Regions from separate parts of the Lactobacillus intestinalis genome, predicted to be linked through region 1. Evidence: predicted binding sites of a transcription regulator. Region 1 holds the regulator's gene; the other holds the start of a gene.

Region 1 (3,208 bases):
TTTTTTTATTCAGTTTATCTTTATGAGCTGCTAAAAATTCACGAACATCTTTATCATGTAAAACCTCATTTTGAATCTCTTGCAAAGAAGCTCCAAAATTTCGTTTTTTTACTATTTTTTTGAGAGTATCACCAATTGGCTCCATTTTTATCACCTACTTCATGCCATTTTGTTCTTCAAAATTCTTAAAGAAATTTCTTAGTTCTTCAGCACTAACTGATTTATTAACCTTAGCTTTCTTCTTACTCCAATCAGTTCCTTCTTCAACTCGCTTCTTACCATAAGATGTTTTCTTAGTCTCTTGCGTCTTAATCAGCGGTTCCTTATGGTTATCTTGCTTGCGCGCATTAATCCGCTTTAAGGCAGTTACGGCATCCCCAACTTGATTTTCAGTCCAATCCTCTGCAATTCTCTTAGCTAAATTGTACGACACAACCGAATTATAAGTTAAGCAAGTATAGACAACCATATTTAAAACAGATACAGGTAAGTGATATTTTCTATTAATCACATTAACAGTATAGCTTTCACTGGAATAAACTTGCCCTCCATACTGCTTTTTAACCTTATGCAAAAAGTCATAGGGCGATAGATTCATCGCATTTTTAACAATTTCTTGCTCATTGTGAGATAAACCGCTCAAATCCAGCTTTTCTTCTTTAGGGTTTTCCTTATTAGCCAAAAAACGCACATTTTGAGATTCTTCTGCAATCTTCTCTTCAATCAGCTGCATATTCAACTCATACTGGGTTGGCGCTTCCCGCATGGCATACATTGCTTTATCAGAAAACTCTTTTTCGTTCAAATTGTAAGTGGTCATGAGAGATGCAATCTCACGTTGATGAAGAGTTACTTGCTCGGGCGGAATTTGATACATTTCAAATTGTTGTTTCAAAAATTCCCAATCAATATTACTGTGATCATTGACTTGAGCTGGAACAATTTTTTGACCCGTATTTTCACTAGCAGCTTTTTTCACATCATCAGATGGAGTAATTGCTTCTGCTTGTGATAGATGGAAGACGTCAAAAAAAGATGCAGAAACATCTTGTGCATCTTTAATGGGTTTTTGAGCTCGTTTAAGTTCCTTAGCAAAAGCATGACTTAAAGCATGAAACTTAATTGCCCCTATTTTTTCTTTTAAAAGACTCGCTAAAAGCGCAGTTGAAAAGAATTCTTGTGCACTAGGCACATTCATCAACTGAAAAATAAGAATTTTATTAATAATACTATCAGCGAGATACGTCTTCACTAAACCGACAGCTTCCAGTTTATGCAAAGCAGAAAACATGTCTTTTAAACTGCAATCTAGTTCCTCCTGCAGAGAATAAATCCCCTGCGAATCTGAAACTATTGCATACGCATCATAATCCTGAATCAAAGTTTGATATAAAGAAACTGCCGTGGCGCCAACAATGGGCTGATAGAGTTTAATCAAAACCTTGATATCTCCTGGGAACAAATTGATTTTGTTAGCAACGTAAAATGGCTGCTTAGGATTAGATGTTTCAAACATCTCTAATTTCCTTTCTCACGCTTTGCCATCATATCTTCCATCGTCTTCATAAAGCTAGACATATCTTTAAATTCACGATAGATAGAAGCAAAACGAATATAGGCTACATCATCGATGTCAGCTAATTCATCCATGACAAATTGACCAATTTTCTTAGATGAAATTTCACTAACACCTTGCTTACGAACTTTATTTTCAACATGGTCCACCAACTGCTCAAATTGTTGACTAGTAATTGGTCTCTTTTGACAAGCAGCCATGACCCCATGCAAAATCTTCTTACGACTAAATGGCTCAAGCGTTCCATCATTCTTAATAACAAGTAATGGTGCAGTTTCAATTCTTTCAAATGTAGTAAAACGAAAGCCACAATTTTCACATTCTCGGCGACGTCTAATAGCTCGATTTTCATCGCTTGGACGAGAATCAATAACGCGTGAAGCATTTTGATGACAATTTGGACATTCCATAATTAAACCTCATACTTAATTTTCGTTAATAACTCATTCAATTTTTTATATAAATCTTCTACAGAACCAGTATTTTCAATCACATACGTGGCTCTAGCTTCTTTTTCTTTTAATGACATTTGACTGTTAATTCTACTAAGAGCTTCTTCTTTAGTCAAATTATTTCGTGCCATTAATCGTTTAAGCTGTAGGTCTTGAGGCAAACTAATTACTAAAGTTTCGTTATAATATTTTTCACTATGAGATTCAAACAAAACTGGGGCATCGACGATAATCAAAGAATAGCCTTCAGATTTATATTGTGCGATTTGTGATTCCATTTCTTGAAAAATCCGCGGATGAGTAATTTCATTCAAAATTTTCATTTTTGTGGGATCATTAAACACTAATTTGCCCAACTTTTTTCGATTAATGGTTTGATCTTCATTTAAATATTCATCACCAAAAACCTCTTTAATATCTTTCCAAGCCGGCTTATTAACATTCATGATGTTGTGGGCTATCTCATCACAGTCCACAATTGGAATATTTTTTTCCTCAAAAAATTTATCAGCAGTACTTTTACCAGTCGCAATTCCGCCGGTTAAACCTAACACAAGTGTCATTTATATATCACCTGACAATGCGGGCAAAATGTTGTTCCTCGCCCATTTACTTTGATTTTTTCTAATATTGTATTACATCTAGGACATTCTTCGCCACTATGACCATATACTTTAAGCTTATCTTGAAAACCGCCATAGTTTCCATTAGCATCAAGATAAGTATGGACTGTGGTTCCATGCAATTCAGTTGCCCATTTAATCGTATGATTAATATTTTTACGTAGTTCTTTTACTTTGTCTGCAGGAATAGCCCTTGAAACACTAAGCGGATGAATCTTTGCTTGCCATAAAACCTCATCCACATATATATTTCCAAGTCCTGCTACAATCGTTTGATCTAGCAGAGTATTTTTAATATTCTTTTTCTTTGTTTTGAGTTTAGAAATAAAATATTGATCAGTAAAATCAGCTGAATTTGGCTCTACGCCCAATCTTCCAATTGCAGTTGCTGTCTTTTCACTTCCGGTTAAAATAAGCTGCATTCGGCCGAATTTACGAACATCATTATATCTAAGTGCAGTATGATCAGTGAATTCAAATTGAACATGATCATGCTTATCTTTAGGCGTATCCACATCAACTAAGTGATACTTACCTTCCATCCGCAAATGAGACAC
Region 2 (3,208 bases), 820 kb from region 1:
TAATGTATTACCTGAAGCAGTGATCAAAGTTTGTCCGATTACTTTTTTCAAAGAAGGAAATTCTGTGGCAGATAAAGTATACCCATGACCTAATACAATATCTTGACCATCGTAATTTTCAAAAATCTGTGGTTGAATATTGTCCGCATTAAAATCCGCAGTATCAACATGCGCTACAAAACCAATTGGGGCAAGCTCCTCCTTAATATTGGCAGCAATTTTACCAACCGTGTAAGCATCCTTTTCAGAATATGAAACTTCTACTAAGCCTAACTTTTTCAATTCAGAAACTAACTCTTTGAGTAACTTTACTTGACCCTTTGTAGTTGGTATTGCATTGCTATTTTCATCAGAGCGAGTATTCATCTTTGCATACTGGATAAACTTATTCTTTATATAATCAAAATCATAATCTACCATGTTCAGTCCTTCTTTCTTATTTTGAAATTATTTTAGCACAGAAAAAAAGCTACTGACCAAATACTCAGTAGCTAGAAAATCAAAAACTAATTTTTAATTTCTTTCAGACCTTCACGACGTCTTCCCATATTGAACCATGGTGAAACTGTAAATGCCAAAACATCATTAATTACATAAATAAGTGAGTTTATAGCCATCGCTAAGGTAGCATCACCTTCGGCATAAGTTACGCCCCAAAGAATTAATTGAAAAATACCACTAGCTGTCCACCAGAAGTATTGGTTGTTGTAACGCATAAAGCACATAATACCAGCAGTAAGAGAAATAGCAAAACTAATAGCATCAATCCATGGACGAGGATCATTAGTAAACTTACCAATCAAGTAACCACTAACTGCATAAACTGCTAAAGTACCAACGATAGCAATAACCCATTCTTTAGCTCCAAATTTTCGCAAGTGGTTCTTAGTATCATCATTCCATGACTTTACTGAAAGAATAACTGGCAAATCAAGAGTAGCAATATAAGCAATTTGTTCAAAAATTGATAAGTAGTTCTTAGCTTCAAGTCCTGCATAAATAAAACAAGCTGCAGAAATCAACCCAAGCCAACCATTGATTGCTTTAGTAGCGTTAATTGCGAGCACGCATAAAGTACCAAGTAAAGTACCAATAAAAGTGATAATAGTGACTGGTGTCATCTTTTGTTGAATTAAAAGTGCAAGTTGAAAGCCAAAAGCAAAAAACCAAAGCATGTAGTTTTGTACAGGCCAGCCTTTTAATTGATTAAAAAGCCAGACAAAATAATTCTCGTTGTTATCAGTATGCATAAAGTCTCCCCATTCCATTCTATGCTTCCGAACACTATATATTGTGTTTGAAGCGAACTTTTTTCTTAAAAACGACATTATCTAGTATAGTAGCCTGATTTTTTAAATACAAGAATTGACTTTTATTTTTATTTTGCTATGCAAAAAAAGAGCAGCTTTCGCCACCCTTTTTTAGAAAAAATATTAATGTTGTGATGCACTGGTTGTTGTATCAGGCTTTTCTTCTTTCTTTTCTTCTTCAGCTTCAGCTTTTGTCGAAGCACCAGTTTTTGCGTCTGGATCTGAATTGCGACGGTAAGTTGCACCAGTTGTTGCATCTGGATCTACGACTAATTTTTGACCAGTAGTCTCGCAGAAATATTTAACAAGTGGATATAAATCTTGAACCCATTCATAAATACCAGCGTAATTGCCCTTATCATCTTCAACACGCTTGTAATAATGCAAAACCAATTCTTTTAAATTACCTGTGGGAACTGGCATGTAGACATCATCATGACCATCTTGCTTGGTACGAAGCGCATGAACCACTTTTTTAGCTTCAGGAATCACATCTCCCACATTAGGGTGAACTGCACCCATAGTATCCCCAACTTGGTCAGGAGTACGTTTAGCCTTCATCTTATAATTAGGATTGGTTGGACGATTGTACCATAAAAATTGATTGTTATCATCAACAAAAGTTAATTCCCCAATAGTACTGCGAAGCATCCAGTTAAGTTGATCCACTGTCATTAACCCTGCATCTAGTTTTACATAGTCGCTACCTTCAGCTGCATGAACTTTTTTAGCTGCTTTTTCAAGCCAATCTGGATCATTTTTGTCAATTCCCTCAATTGTAGTACCAGCTTCGGACTTTCCTTCTGCCTTGAAATCTTCTTTCATATATTCATCGGGATTCATATCTTTAAGCCACTTAGGTTCTGCCATAATTAAAACTCCTTTGATAAACACAAACTTTGTACAAATCCATTGTATTATGTAAGCTGTTTCATAGCAAGGAAATAGCTAATTTAATTAATACAAGTATATTTATTTTATATAAAAAATCACATTTTTGTTTCTATGCGATGCTTATCCAAATGAACAATTTTATCAAACATCGATTTTTCTTTTTCTGAAATTTTATGGGCTACTTCAATAACAGCGATTTTTGGATTTTCAAGTAAAGTTTTATGAATTGCTAAGGATAAATTAGGATCTAACGCACTAGTAGCTTCATCAGCTAACAAAATTGGTCTTTGGGACAAAAGTGCGCGTGCAATCTCAACCCGCTGAATCTGTCCTCCAGATAAATTATTCCCACCTTCGCCGACATTGCTATCTAGGCCATGTTCTTTTACCAAATCTTCTAAGCCAGCTTCTTTAATTGCTGCTTGTAATTCTTTATCACTTACTTTTCTACCCAACGTGATATTAAAGCGCAAAGTATCATCAAACATAAATGGCTTTTGATTCACATAGGAATAAAAATTATGAGCCTTTTCCCAGTTGCCTGAAACATTTTTCCGATTGATGATAATCTCTCCATTTTTCGGCTTTTTTAATCCTAACATTAATCTTAAAAGGGTTGTTTTTCCCCAACCGCTTGGAGCCATCAAGAGAACCTTTTCACCAGGCTGAACATCCAAGTTTACATTTTCAAAAATCCGTTTTTTATCTTTATGCGTTACATAAGATAAATCCCGAATTTGCATCCCTTCAAAATCACCTGGAATATGCTTATTATGCTTAAACGTATAGTTGAGAGCCTTCTTAGTTTTTTCCCACATTGGAACTGTAGATTTAACTTGATTAAATTCATTAAAAAGCGTTACAACTGGCGTTATGAAGTTCATTGCCAAGTCAACCATCATTACCAGCGTTCCCACTTCTAATTGGCCTTGCATCATTAAAATACCGCCAATTGTACATGGAATTATAAAACAAAACAATTCAGCAGCAGAATAAATTAATTC

What was found. The regulator NrdR, encoded in region 1, represses ribonucleotide reductase genes. The targets are predictions, from matches to a motif close to ACACNATATATNGTGT.
Region 2: the regulator NrdR is predicted to act here: its motif matches at 1,282-1,297, upstream of pnuC (nicotinamide riboside transporter PnuC).

What each region holds. Positions count from the first base shown of each region.
Region 1 is NZ_CP072983.1:606,910-610,117, reverse strand. Features, by position in the region: gene dnaI (primosomal protein DnaI) at 1-145, opposite strand, end outside; gene KBW87_RS02760 (DnaD domain protein) at 155-1,516, opposite strand; gene nrdR (transcriptional regulator NrdR) at 1,519-1,986, opposite strand; gene coaE (dephospho-CoA kinase) at 1,989-2,591, opposite strand; gene mutM (bifunctional DNA-formamidopyrimidine glycosylase/DNA-(apurinic or apyrimidinic site) lyase) at 2,588-3,208, opposite strand, start outside.
Region 2 is NZ_CP072983.1:1,424,227-1,427,434, forward strand. Features, by position in the region: gene pepT (peptidase T) at 1-420, opposite strand, end outside; gene pnuC (nicotinamide riboside transporter PnuC) at 507-1,250, opposite strand; gene KBW87_RS06785 (PAS domain-containing protein) at 1,434-2,180, opposite strand; gene KBW87_RS06790 (ATP-binding cassette domain-containing protein) at 2,300-3,208, opposite strand, start outside.